3 regions of the Pseudarthrobacter sp. PH31-O2 genome follow, and region 2 is predicted to be linked to each of the others. Evidence: riboswitches for the same ligand, from Rfam matches in the RefSeq annotation. Region 2 holds a riboswitch; each other region holds the start of a gene.
What was found. Region 2 has a riboswitch for cyclic di-AMP ahead of QMG72_RS11350 (M23 family metallopeptidase). Riboswitches for the same ligand answer to the same signal wherever they lie in the genome.
Positions count from the first base shown of each region.

Region 1: another riboswitch for cyclic di-AMP. It lies ahead of QMG72_RS02365 (NlpC/P60 family protein); the one in region 2 lies ahead of QMG72_RS11350 (M23 family metallopeptidase).
Region 3: another riboswitch for cyclic di-AMP. It lies ahead of QMG72_RS10205 (aggregation-promoting factor C-terminal-like domain-containing protein); the one in region 2 lies ahead of QMG72_RS11350 (M23 family metallopeptidase).

Region 1 is NZ_JASIST010000001.1:523,633-528,121, reverse strand. It holds gene QMG72_RS02375 (DUF5129 domain-containing protein) at 1-966, shown strand, start outside; gene QMG72_RS02370 (dihydrofolate reductase family protein) at 1,055-1,642, shown strand; gene QMG72_RS02365 (NlpC/P60 family protein) at 1,700-2,434, opposite strand; cyclic di-AMP (ydaO/yuaA leader) riboswitch at 2,439-2,606, opposite strand; gene QMG72_RS02360 (hypothetical protein) at 2,810-3,085, shown strand; gene QMG72_RS02355 (DNA alkylation repair protein) at 3,108-3,761, opposite strand; gene QMG72_RS02350 (universal stress protein) at 3,835-4,293, opposite strand; gene QMG72_RS02345 (mycothiol transferase) at 4,371-4,489, opposite strand, start outside.
Region 2 is NZ_JASIST010000006.1:180,949-185,437, reverse strand. It holds gene serC (phosphoserine transaminase) at 1-634, opposite strand, end outside; gene QMG72_RS11355 (iron-dependent transcriptional repressor DtxR) at 900-1,598, shown strand; cyclic di-AMP (ydaO/yuaA leader) riboswitch at 1,738-1,951, shown strand; gene QMG72_RS11350 (M23 family metallopeptidase) at 1,956-2,777, shown strand; cyclic di-AMP (ydaO/yuaA leader) riboswitch at 2,924-3,082, shown strand; gene QMG72_RS11345 (NlpC/P60 family protein) at 3,340-4,116, shown strand; gene QMG72_RS11340 (HNH endonuclease) at 4,338-4,489, shown strand, end outside.
Region 3 is NZ_JASIST010000005.1:227,907-232,395, forward strand. It holds gene upp (uracil phosphoribosyltransferase) at 1-391, shown strand, start outside; partial or broken gene QMG72_RS17770 (VOC family protein) at 485-761, shown strand; gene QMG72_RS10200 (HAD-IA family hydrolase) at 816-1,499, shown strand; gene QMG72_RS10205 (aggregation-promoting factor C-terminal-like domain-containing protein) at 1,542-2,276, opposite strand; cyclic di-AMP (ydaO/yuaA leader) riboswitch at 2,275-2,435, opposite strand; gene QMG72_RS10210 (sensor histidine kinase) at 2,573-4,204, opposite strand; gene QMG72_RS10215 (response regulator transcription factor) at 4,208-4,489, opposite strand, start outside.

The sequences.
Region 1 (4,489 bases), on a different contig from region 2:
TGGTACCGGTCCACAGCCTTCCTCGTCGCGGCCTGGGGTGCCGCGGCTGCCGCCGTGGCCGGCGCCGCGACCTGGCTGATCGTGCGGTGGCGGACCCGGCTCAGCAGCCGCAAGGAACAGGCTCGCGGCGACGCGAGCTACGCCAGCGTCAGCATGGACCTCCAGGTCACCGAACTGAACGCCGGCACCATCCCGGAAGCGTCCCGCTACGGCAGTACAGTGCTGGAAAAGCACCGGACCTTTATGGCGAAGTACCGCACCGCCACCGGTCTCTCCAACCAGGTCCATTCCTTGTCCGCGAGGGACCTCAGCCGCCGGCCGAACCTGAAACTGATCCGCAGCTACGCCGACGCCGCCGCCGAATTGGATGCCCTCGACGACGTTATCGCCGACACCAATGCCCTGCTCAATCGTGGCTCCGTGTGGGCGCCTGCCTGGGACCGGCAGCTCGCTCCGTTCCGCGCCGACCTCGCGGCAATTGAACAGATGCTCAGCAAGCGCAACGCCGGGGGCAACACGGCGACCGCGGCGGCCCTGCGTTCGTTCCGGGACACAAGCCACCGCGATATCGAAGGGTGGACGGCGGAACTCGCGGACGGAACCATCAGCCCTGAGACGGCCCTGGACCGGCTGCGGGACGCACGCACCCAGCTCTCCGAGCTGCTCAGGGACCACGCGGATACCGTCATCGCCGGCTACGCCAAAAACGAAAAGGAAGCCAACCTGATGCGCAAGGAAATGGAAAGCGCCCAGGCCGGCAGCAAAGCCAAGTACGGGCGTACCTACGAGCCCAGCATCCTGGGCACCGTATACCCGGCCTACTACTTCTTCTCCGTTCCCACTTTCAACTCCGGTTTCAACACCGGTGTCAGCAGCGTCGGAAGCGCCCGCGGCGGCGGCGGCACCACCGGCTACGGCGCAAGCGGCGGAAGCTTCTCCGGGTCCGGCAGTTCATCCAGCTTCTAACGGTTCGGCCGGCATTGACCCTACCGGAGAGCCGAACTGCGGCGTACGCTCGAACTCCCGGGGTGCCGGGCAGCGAAGGAGTGATGCAATGCACAAAGTCATTCTGATGTTTCAGGTATCCCTGGACGGATTCATCGAGGGGCCGGGGCAGGACCTGAGCTGGCATCGGGTCGATGAAGAACTGCACCAACATTTTAACGAAGAGCTCCGCGGCATGGGAGCGTTTCTAGACGGCCGCGTGACGTACCAGATGATGGCCGAGTACTGGCCCACGGCCGACCAGGACCCGTCCAGCACGGCCCCGGAGATCGAGTTCGCCGGGATCTGGCGGGACATGCCCAAGGTCGTCTACTCCAGGACCCTGTCGAAGGCCGGCTGGAATACGCAGGTGGTGCGCGAGGTCGTTCCCGGGGACGTGAGGCGGCTCAGGGAACACTCGGATGGCGACCTTGCGCTGGGCGGTGCAGAGCTCGCGGCGGCCTTCAGGCGGCTGGGGCTGATCGATGAGTACCGGATCTATGTGCACCCGGTCCTGCTTGGCCGGGGCAAGCCTTTGTTTCAGGCGGCCGATGACATCACGGCGCTCCGGCTGCTGGAGAGCCGTACCTTCGGCAGCGGGGTGGTGTTGCTGCGGTATTCCCCGGAGCCTGCCTCCGGGCAGACCGAAGGCCGGTGATCCGCTGCCCCCAAGGCAACCGATCGACCGGCCTTCAGTACAGTGCCTGCGGTTGTGCTAGCCGGCGCGGACGAACGTTACGGGCCCCGTGGCGGTCAGCCAGGACAGCGGGTGGGCCATGGTGGCGTTGACACCGTTCATGCCGCCGCTGATGGCCTGGCCGTTGCCGGCGTAGATGGCAACGTGGCCGGACTGGACAATGATGTCTCCGGGCTGGGGGTCGCCGACTACCTTCCCGTAGTTCATAAAGCCCATCGGACCAATGTCACCAACCGGGATGCCGGCAGCGTTCAGGGCCTTCTCGACCATCGCGGTGCAGTCCTGCGTGATGCCGACCTGGCCGTACGCCACGGCCAGAAGGGTGGCATTGACCCCGCCGGCAGCCGGGGCAGCAACAGGAGCCGCTGCCGGCGCAGGTGCAGCCTGGACGTTGACAGTAGCCTTCGCGGCGGCAGGGGCGGCAGGGGCGGCCGCACGGGCCGGTGCTGCGGGGGCCGCGACGGGCTGGGGTGCCTCGACCACGGGCGCCGGGGCAGTCTCAACGACGGGGCGTTCGAAGGTGATCTGTACAGCGGAGTCCGCCATAACCGGGGCGGCGACCACGCCCTTGACATCGACGGAACTCGCGGGTGCGGAGTCGCGCTGGGCTGGCACGTCCGCTGCATTGGCGGCCATCGCGCCGCTGAAGACCATTCCGGAAGCGGCGGCGAAGACTGCGGCCTGACGGCCGATGGTGCGGCGGGTACTGCGAAGATCGTCGCGGTTGGGCGCGTGAGTGTTGCTGAAAGTCATTAGTTGAGCCTCTCCCAATGCCTGCGGGGTGAGCTGTCGGATTCGGATGGGAGGCACCCGGCCGCACGCGGACCCGATCATGTCGGGCCGTGCGGCTTCACCCCAAGACCCCTGGAGAACAGCGGGCCAAAAGTGGTTTCCCCGTCTCTGCCGGACGTTGCTGCGAGTTATCCCCGCGCCGCGGCAGAGTTAGGCAATCGGCTGGGGAGAGCCCGTCTCGGAGACAACAGGCACCTAACAAAGATAACGGAATGATCACAACATGTCACGTTGCGGTAACGGCGGACCGGGCTGCGGGGGCCCGCTGGCCCTTCCCGCACGCGGTCACAGGCATAGGATGTTGCCAACACCGTCCCCCGAAGCAGAGGCCCGAAAATGACCACTCCCCACGTCGCCCGGCCCGCTGTGGCAATCTGCCAGCTCAGTAACCAGCCGTTGGCGGACTTCAGTGTCAACACCGAACTGCTGGTCCTGGAAAACGGGGAAGTCCACGTTTCGACGTGGGACGCCGAGCCACGCGACGGCGGCTTCGATGTCCGCGTCCTGAATGACCGTGTGGATACCCTCGGCTTTATGGTGATCACGGATTGGGAGTTCTTCGACGAAAAGGCCTACGCCGTTGTGGAGCGCCGACCGGGCCACTCAGGGTAGCTTGCCGGCCGGGACGTCCGGGTCAGAACTCCAGCTCCGGCCGGTGCCGTTCCATCTCGGCGAGCATCAGGGCCACCGCGACGTCGGTGACCGCACTCTCGCCGTCCTGCCCCGACTCCGCTCGGGGTGGGCACGCCAGCGCCGATCGGGCGTGACGCACGAACCGGGGCCAGTCCCCTGCGCCGGTGCGGAGTGCGCGCAGCGGGGACAGCAGGGCCGCGCGGCGCAGCCAGCCGTCGGGATCCCGAATCCAACGGTCCAGGACACTGTCGGCGCGCACCCTGCCGACGACGTCGAGCCCGGCGATCAGGGGACCAACGACGTCGATGGCCAGCGGATCAACCAAGGCGCCCAGCCGCGCACTCCGCACAAATCCCTCGATCCGGGTCAGGTCCGTATTGGTCAGCACGCCCACTTTTGACTGCAGCAGCACAACGGCGGCGAGGCGGCGTTCAAAGACCGGCACGTCCCACAGCTCGGAGCCCAGGGCGGTGATGTCATCATGCGTCAGTTCTGGATGGCGGCGGAGGGCGTCACGGACGGCTCCGCGGACGGCTCCGACCGATGCACCGTAGTACCGGTGATTGCTGCCGTGCCTGGCCTCAGCGTCCTCGGCTCGGCTCCACGAGGACTCGCGCTGGAGGGCCGCGTCAATAGCATCACCCGCATAGCTCATGGGGATATTCTCCCGCAGACCCTGGGCTGTTGATGATCCGGACCGCAAGGGGCGAGCCAACGGGCCCCGCTGCTCAGGACTCCTTGGGCCGGACAACGAGCACAGGGCAGGGCGCGTGATTGATGATCTGTGTTGCCACCGATCCCAGGTGCAGCCCGGGGAATCCGCCGTGACCACGCGCCCCCACGACAACGAGGTCGGCAGCCTTGGCGGCGTCGAGCAATGCAGACGCCGCCGAATCGCCGTGAACGACCTCTCCACTGGCTGCAACGCCCTGGCTTTCAGCAGTCTCCAGGGCAGCAGCCTGCAACGTCTCGGCTGCGCGTCGGGGGGAGTCCTCTGCCACAACTTCGCCGGCGGCCGTTTCCAACAGTGCGGGGTACCAGGCGAGCGGGGGCTTGCTCCAGGCGGTGATGAGGCGAATCCGGCCATTGCGGCGCTTTGCCTCATCCACGGCCCAGTTCAGTGCACTGTCCGAATTCTCTGAGCCGTCAAAACCAACCACAATGACAAACGGGCCTGTACTGGTCATGTCTTTTCCATTCTCTAGATTCAGTGGGCGAGGTGGGCGAGTCGGTCGTGGCGGGAGCGAAAACCGGTGCCAGCGGCCTAGACGTCGACGGCGGGTTTCAGCCCCTTCGCAAAAGCTGCCTGGCCCACGTGCTGGAGGCAATCGGCAAGGGTGCTGACCAGCCGCGCCCCAAGGGTGACGGGCGGGTCCCAGCGGG
Region 2 (4,489 bases):
GGGAGAACAAACCAAGCCAAAGCCCGCCGTCGGAAGCAAAGTTCTTCTGCGGAGCGAAGTAGTACACATCCGCTTCCGCGACGTCGACGTCCAGTCCGCCGGCAGCTGACGTTGCGTCCACCAGGACGAGCGAACCCTCATCGGCGCCTTCGACGCGCCGCACCGGAGCCGCGACGCCGGTGGACGTCTCATTCTGCGGCCACGCGTAAACGTCGACGCCGGCTTCGGCCCGGGCTTGCGGACGGGTGCCCGGCTCGGACTTGATGATGGCGGAATCGGCCAGGAACGGTGCCTTGTTGGTGGCGGCAGCGAACTTGGAGCCAAACTCGCCAAAGGACAAGTGCTGTGCCTTGTTCTCCACCAGGCCGAAGCTGGCAATATCCCAGAACGCGGTTGATCCGCCGACGCCCAGGATGACCTCATAGCCCTCAGGGGCGCGGAAGAACGCGCTGAGCCCGTTCCGGACCGACCCGACCAGGTTCTTGACCGGCGCCTGGCGGTGCGACGTGCCCAGCAGCTTTGTCGCCGCGGCGAGTGCTGCCATCTGTTCCGGGCGGACCTTGGACGGCCCGGCGCCGAAACGGCCGTCCTTTGGAAGGAGGTTTGCGGGAATCGTGATGCTGGTGTCGCTCACAGTGGCTCCAATTTTCGGCTGGTACTACGGGTGGCTCGGGTGACGGCCCGGCAGGGTGGCTGCGGCGGAGCCTGTTGTTTCATTCTGCCTGACTGTCCCGCGGGGGAGGCAAAAGGGACCGTCACAGTCCGGTCATTGAGATTATCCGGAGTAACTCAAATTAGGCTAAGCTGGCCTGCGAACGTACGGCGGAACCCGCCAGGTCGCCGGCAGCGCACGGTACGGTGGAAATCACGCAAGGACGGCGCTCGAGGAGCTGAGCTGAATGACGGATCTGATCGATACAACCGAGATGTATCTTCGGACCATTCTGGAACTTGAAGAAGAGAACATCGTCGCCCTTCGCGCCCGCATCGCCGAACGGCTGCGCCACTCCGGCCCCACTGTTTCCCAGACCGTAGGCCGGATGGAACGCGACGGGCTTGTGGTTGTATCCGGAGACCGCCACCTTGAACTGACCGGCGTTGGCCGCAAGCGAGCCATCGAAGTCATGCGCAAGCACCGGCTTGCCGAGCGGCTGCTGGCCGACGTCATCGGACTCGACTGGGCCTATGTCCATGAGGAGGCGTGCCGCTGGGAGCATGTGATGAGCGAACGGGTGGAGCGGCGGATCTTCGAACTTCTCAACCATCCCACCGTCTCGCCCTATGGCAATCCGATCCCGGGTCTGGCGGAACTGGGCGGCCTGCCCGCCGACCCCAACCCTGACAGTGTCGTGAATCTGCTCGAAGCCATGGCCGGCTATGGGCCTGATTCCAGTGTCAGGGTCAACCGGCTGGCCGAGCCCATCCAGGTAGAGCCGGAGCTGTTGGTCCAGCTCGATGAGGGCGGCATCCGCCCCGGCGCCCTGGTATCCCTGGAGCGCGTGGGGGAGTACATTTCAGTGCGCGTTCCTGACATCGAAGGTGCCCTTGAATTACCGCCTGAGGTCGCTGCCCACGTCTTTGTAACCATCGCTTCCTGATGTTGCCGCGACAACCCGGGGCCGTCCGCGAGTTGTCCACAAGCTGATAACGGATTTATCACTGGACGGCTTAATCGCCTATAGTTGGAGACTAGTACCGATATCAAAGCGTTATCTGATCCGAAGCCGAGCCCTGCCAGCGGAACAGTCGCAGAATCATCTCCTGGCAGGGGCGGGGGAACCACTTTTGGCTGTTTAGCGGCCTTGGGGTGAAGACCGTCAGCGGCAAGTACCCACAAACACGGAATCCATCGGATGCCCCTGCGCGTGATTGCTTGCCACGGCGGACCGGGTCGTTGATCTCTCTGACCCGAATCCGACAGCTAACTCCGCAGGCTCTCCAGAGAGGAACCGTTGTTGACCACCCAGACCGCCAAGGGCCGCCGCCGTGCGACCGGCCCTGCCTCGGAGCCGCGTCCCGCCGCTGCCATGACGGCAGAGCGTCCGCGTGACGCGCACCGTGACGCGCGCAGGGACCGCCGCAGCCCCTTCCGCCAGGTAACAGATTTTGCCGCCGCCAGCGGTGTAGGCCAAAAGGCGGGTCTTGCACTGGCCGCTGCGGGCTTGGCCCTCACCGTCACAGTTCCCGCAACTGGCCCTGTTCTGGCCACAGACGCCGGCTCCGGCGCGGCAGCCAGCCCGGCAGCCGTGCAGCCCGATGTGACAGCAGCAGCGGCCAAGATCGACTTCAGCCGCACGGCAGTAACCACCAAGGGCGATCCGGACGGAAAGCTCAAGCAGTTGCTCAGTGCACAGTCCGCTGGCTCGATCACCCGGGCGGCCTCCGCAGGCAGCCTTGGGGCGCCGCTGGACCAGATGGTCACGGCGTCGCCGTTTGGCTACCGCGTCAGCCCCATCACCGGAGGCTCGGGCGAGTTCCACCGCGGGCAGGACTACTCGGCGCAGTGCGGCACCGTCGTCCACGCTGCCGCGAGCGGCACCGTGACATTCACCGGCTGGCACCCCTACGGCGGTGGTAACCGCGTGGTGATCGACCACGGCAACGGCCTGGAGACCACCTACAACCATCTGTCCTCCGCCAGCGTGAAGGTGGGGCAGCAGGTCTCCCGCGGGGATGTTGTGGCTCTTAGCGGCACCACCGGCGCCTCCACCGGCTGCCACCTCCACTTCGAGGTTATGGTCAACGGCGAAGTCGTCGACCCGACCGGTTGGCTCTGAAAATAGAGGGGACACTCTCGCATTCTGAGGACACGCCGTGATCCGAATGTGACATTAGGGTCCAACTGCTGTAAAGTTTGAACCACGCCAACTTTTTCGAAGTTGGCGCTCTTGAGTGGATTGCCTAGCTCTGCCACCGCTCAAGGTCCGTTCGCATGACATCGTCTGGCAGGGGCGGGGGAACCAATTTTGGTCTTCGCAAGAAGGCCTTGGGGTTAAGTCGCAAAGCTTCCCAGGAAGCAGCGCGGCCGGGTGACTCCCATCCGAATCCGACAGCTCACCTCGCAGGCATTGGGAGAGGCTACTTTCGTGCATACACGCCAAAATTCCGCGCTTCACCGCGCTTGCGCTGCTCTTTCGAGCCCGCTGGAATCCAATGAACGCGCCGGCCTTGCCGGTGCCCGGACCGCAGGCCACACGGTTGCCGCTTTTGGCGCGTCTTCGCAGTACACCCTTCGCTAAGTAACCCATTTTCGGGGCGATCCGGCGTACCCCCAAGATGCCGGAGCGTCCTCAGCCCGCGCCTAAAAGCGCGGACCAGGAACACGAAAGAGAGAACTTAATGACTACTCGTGCAAACGCACGGCATCGCGCCGAGGTCACCAAGACCAACTCGCTGGCCGTCATTGCCAAGGCTGTCGGCGGCAACGCCGGCGGCATGGGTCGCCAGGCCGCAGTTATCGCTGCTGCTTCCGGCCTCGTCCTGACCAGCGGTATCGCAGCCAATGCTGCTGAGGCCAACGTTCAGCGCGAATCCGCCTCCGCTTCCACACTCGACGTCCAGTCGAGCACCCCGGCTGCCATCTCGGCTGCTTCCACTATCGCGATCTCCTTCGAGAAGCCGGCCGTCACCACCACCCCGGCTCCGGTTGTTGAGGCCCCGAAGCCCGTTGTGAAGGTCCAGGAAGCGCCTGCTGCCAAAGCGGCCGGTACCCAGGTAGCTGCCGCCGCAACTGCCGCCACCGGCACCGCGGTAGCAGCCGTTTCCAAGGCGCCGGCCGTCGCCAGCGGCATGGGCGCAACGATTGCCGCTGCCGCTTATGCCCAGCTCGGTGTTAGCCAGGACTGCACCGCACTGGCCACGAACGCGCTCGCTGCCGCAGGCATCAATTACCACGGCTGGCCGGCAGGTTACCTGTCCCTCGGCCGCACGGTGAGCGCCGCCGAGGCACAGCCGGGCGATCTTGCCTACTACCAGAACGGTGGCGCCGGCATGGCCCACATCGCCGTCTACGTCGGCAACGGCATGGCCGTTCACGGCGGCTGGAACGGTGGAACCACCTCCCTGCAGACGGTCAACGTCGGCTCCGGCCCGGTCTTCATCCGCGTCGGCGGCTAAGACAGCAGCTTTAGCAACACCTAAGGACCCCCGCCAAACGGCGGGGGTCCTTTGTGTTGCCGATCCGTGAACTTCGGCCGACACGGGCAGGGGAGAGCAAAAAAGATTCGGCGAATTGCCATGTCCGTGTTTACTCTTGTTTTGTCGATCCATAGCCCGACCATGCACAGGGCAGCCGGCCCTCGTGCCCCTGGCGGGTGCGGCCGTGAAGAGGTATGCGGATGCGCACTCTCGTTCTTAATGCTGGATATGAGCCGCTGGCGGTGGTGACCTTCCGCCGGGCGCTTGTCCTTGTGCTGACCGGGAAAGCCAGCGTAGTGGCGGAAGGCGGCGAACCTGTGGTTGGGCCGCAGGATGTGCTGGGCCGGCCGTC
Region 3 (4,489 bases), on a different contig from region 2:
CATGCTCGAGGGCATGACCAAGCTGGTCCCCACCGCTGAGGTCGGTTTCCTGGGCATGGCCCGCGACGAAGAAACCCTGGACATCATCACGTACGCCGAGCGCCTCCCCGAGGACCTCACGGACCGGCAGATCTTCGTCCTGGACCCCATGCTTGCCACCGGCGGGACGTTGCGCGAGGCCATCAAGTTCCTCTTCAAACGCGGCGCCTCCGATGTCACCTGCATCTGCCTGCTGGCCGCGCCGGAAGGCCTGGCGAAGCTGGAAGAAGAGCTGGCTGACGCCAACGTCACGATCGTGCTTGCTTCGATCGACGAGAAGCTCAACGAGAAGTCCTATATCGTCCCGGGTCTGGGCGACGCCGGCGACCGTCTCTACGGTGTGGCCGGCTGAGCCAGCGCCCGGCAGCAACACCGGCGCGGCGGACCTTCCCACCAGTGGGGGCCCGGCCTGCCGGGAAACTCAACACGGGACTGGCCTGAGCCCATGGACTGGAAACTCGAACTCATTTTAATTCCCGTATCCGATGCCGGGCTCGGGCTGCTCGATCGCGTTCGGTGAGGGCCCCAGCGATGCACCGCCGGGTACGGCACCGACCCTGCAACTCGTGGTCAGCGACATTCAGGCCGCCCACAAGCAGCTCAAGGACAACGGCGTGGACGGCAGCGGCGTCGATGTCCAGGACTGGGGACATTTCCTCTACTTTGCCGATCCCGACGGCAACAAGTGGGCGGTGCAACAGCTCACGGCACGGTCAACCGGCTCCGGACAGCCAAGGGATCCGGAACATCCGGTTGGTACGCGGCAAGATGGGACGATGACTTCAGTTACCGGCACCGCGCTTCCGACCGCCTTCACCGTCCGGGCGGTGCTTTTTGACATGGACGGGACTCTCGTTGATTCCACCGCAGCGGTGGAACAGGTCTGGGGGGAGTTTGCTGCCCGCTATGGTCTGGACCTTGCCGAGATCCTGCGCACCTCCCATGGCGTTCAGGCAGCGGACACGGTGCGGCGCTTCGCGCCGGCGGGAGCCGACGTCGCGGCCCTCACCGCGGAACTGGGTGCCATGGAACGCGCCAGGACTGCCGGCATCGTGGCATTGCCGGGCGCTGCCGGGTTGCTGCGCCTGCTGCCGGCGGACGCCGTCGCCCTGGTGACATCGGCGGACCGGCTGCTGGCAGACATTCGGATGGCCGCCGCCGGTCTTGCCTTGCCCGCCACCGCCGTGACAGCAGATCTCGTCGGCCGCGGTAAGCCACACCCGGAAGGCTACCTGCGCGCGGCCGAACTGCTCGGAGTGGACCCGGCGGACGCCGTGGTTTTCGAGGACGCGCCGGCCGGCATCGCCGCCGGCCTGGCTGCCGGGATGCGGACGGTGGCGGTAGGCCCGAACCCCGGCGAACTGCCCGACGGCGTTCTGCGCATCGCCGATTACTCAGCCGTCTTGTGCGAGGTCGGGGTCGACGACGCCGGCCGCAGCATCATCTCTTTCCGGCTGTGAAACCGTGGCCCCGTTTCGAAGGGCCGGTGCCTCCGCCGCAGCTCAGTACCAGTTGTTCGCGTAGTGGAAGTTCAGCGCCCCGCACGGTGAGCCGTAGCGTTCCTGGACGTAGTTCAGTCCCCAGTTGATCTGCGTCCGGTAATTCGTGAGGTAGTCGGCGCCTGCGCTGGCCATCTTCTCGGCCGGGAGGGACTGAACCACGCCGTAGGCGCCGCTGCTCGGGTTGGTGGCAGTAGTCTTCCAGTCAGACTCCTTGGTCCAGAGTTTGACCAGGCACTGCATCTGGCCGGCGTCCCAGCCGTGGGCACCCAGTTGGCTGGCCGCATAAGCCTGCGCTCCGGCGGGATCGTCAACGGCAACAGGAACCGGCGCGGGCTCCGGCGCCGGTGCGGCGGCGGGGGCCGGTAACTCGGCAGGCTTAACCTCGGCGACCGGGGCCGGGGCATCGGCCGGCGGGCTAACGGTCTGGTTCGCCACCAGGACGCGTTCAAAGTCGAGGTGCTGCAGCGGATCCGCGCTGACTGCCGATTTTGTGGCGCTGCTGGCGCTGCTGGCGTTGCGGGTGGCTGTCTCCGACGCCTGGCCGGCGGCGCCGGCTCCCACGAGCACTGCACACGCCGCTGCGACAACTGCCGCCCGGCGGCCGGTGGAGCCCAGGCCGGTGGTGAACCGGGACAGGGCCGACGCCGGTTTGGCGGGCTCGGCGCGGTGTCGCGACGGCTTGGAGCGCCTCTTTACATCGCCCTCAGGGCGTGTTTGTACCGTGAATTCAGTCATGGTCGCCTCTCAACGCCTGCGGAGTTAGCTGTCGGGTTCGGATGAGGTCACCCGGCCGCACGGAATCTCACGTGACGGCTTCACCCCAAGGGCGCAATGTGCAGAAATGCCCGGGAACTCTGGGTCCCCCGCCTCTGCCTAATCCAGCGGAATCCGGGAGGCGGCAGAGTTTGGCGTGCATCCGGATATGCGGTCCGAGTGATGACCGCACGCTAAAAACGGTACAGGACCGGAACGCCAATGTCACATTTCGATAACAGGAGCGGCGGGTTCGGCGCGGCGGATTGCTTCGCGGATTAGCTGGAGCGGCGGGGTGTCCGGTCCTCGGCCGGAGCGTCCGGCAGCCGAACGGTGAACTCGGTCCGGCCCGGCACCGACGTTACGCTGACAGTGCCGCCATGGGCTTCCACAATCGACTGCACAATTGACAATCCCAGCCCGCTGGTGCCCTCAGACGACGCGGCAGTTCGGGCCGGGCCGGCAGCCGCGGCGGCGAGGGGTGAGTCCGCACCCGGTGCGGACGGCAGCCGGTGTGCGCGCAGCGGCACGAGCGGGCGAGGCCGGCCGGACACCGGCGTTGTACCGGTTGCAGGATTCCTGCGCGACGCATCCGCGCGCGTAAACCTCGAAAAGACCCGGTCCACGAACTCCGGGGCGATCCCGGGGCCGTTGTCCGTTACGGTCATCACGGCGGTGCCGTCGGGAGCCCGCTGCACAGCTGTCACCACGGTGGTGCCGGTTCCAGTGTGCTTGCGTGCGTTGGAGAGCAGGTTGGCCAGAACCTGGTGGAGCTGGGTCGTGTCGCCGCGGACCACCACCGGCTCCGCCGGGAGCTCCAAGTGCCATACCCGGTCCGGTGCCATCACTTTTTCGTCGCTCACCGTCTCGATGGCCAGCTGGGTGAGGTCCACGTCGCTGAGGCGGAGCGGCCGGCCCTCGTCCAGCCGGGCAAGCAGGAGCAGATCCTCCACCAGGGTGGTCATCCGCTCGGACTGGCTCTGCACCCGGGCCAGGGACTTCTCGCCGTCTGGGGTGAAGTGTTCGGTCATCCGCATCAGATCGGTGTACCCGCGGATCGCCGTCAGGGGTGTGCGCAGCTCGTGCGAGGCGTCTGCGACAAACTGGCGGACCTTCATTTCGCTCTTCTGCCGGGCTTCGAGTGCGCTGGACACATTGTCCAGCATCAGGTTCAGGGCGTGGCCAACACTGCCCACCTCGGTGCCGGGATGTGCTGCGGATGCGGGCACCCGCATGGCAAGTCCGACTTCTCCGGCGTCGAGGGGAAGGCGGGACACTTTCGTGGCCACCTCGGAGAGCTGATCGAGCGGCTTCATGGTGCGGCGAATCAACGCCGTGCCGGCGAGGCCAATGACAACAAGGCCGCCCGCAGAGACAAGCACCATAGTCCAAACCAAAGAGGCCAGCGTGTTCAATTTCTCGGCGAGCGGCAGCCCGGTCACGATCACGCCGCCGTCCGGGGCCGTGAAAGCTACCAGCCGATAGGCCCCGGCGGAAAGAGACCGGTTGACCGGCTCGCTGCTCGCAGGGAGCGACAGGAGAGCTGCGTTGTCCTCCCTGGTCAGGGACTTTCGGGTGGCGTCTTCGGCGAGGAAACCGGCGCCGCGTACCGAGCCGGCCACGATCCTGGCGTTAAGGGTCCCGATTCCCTGGCCCCGGGCCTCAAGGGGGTCGGCGCGGCCGCCGGTGCGGCCAAACTCGCGGGCACGGTCCGCGGCTTGCTCGAGTTGTGTGTCGAGCTGCCTGGTCAGGAAGGAATCCATCGAGGCGTAACTGACTAGGCCGACAGCACCGCAGATCGCCACCAGAAGGGCCATGGCAACCAGAACAAGCCGGGTGCGCAGGTGCCAGCTGGAAGGGGTGTGCCACACGGGTCCGGCGGGGCCGGCCCTGCCGGAACGGACAGGCACGATTCAGTCCGCCGGCTTCAGGACATAGCCGGCGCCGCGGACCGTGTGGATCATCGGCGGGTGGACGGCGTCGACCTTCTTGCGGAGGTAGGAGATGTAGAGCTCCACGATGTTGGCCTGCCCGCCAAAGTCGTAGTCCCAGACACGGTCCAGGATTTGGGCTTTGCTGACGACCCGTTTCGGGTTCTCCATGAGGTAGCGCAGCAGCTCGAACTGGGTGGCCGTGAGGTGGAGCTCGTCACCTGCGCGCCGCACTTCCCGTGTGTCGATGTTCAAGACAAGGTC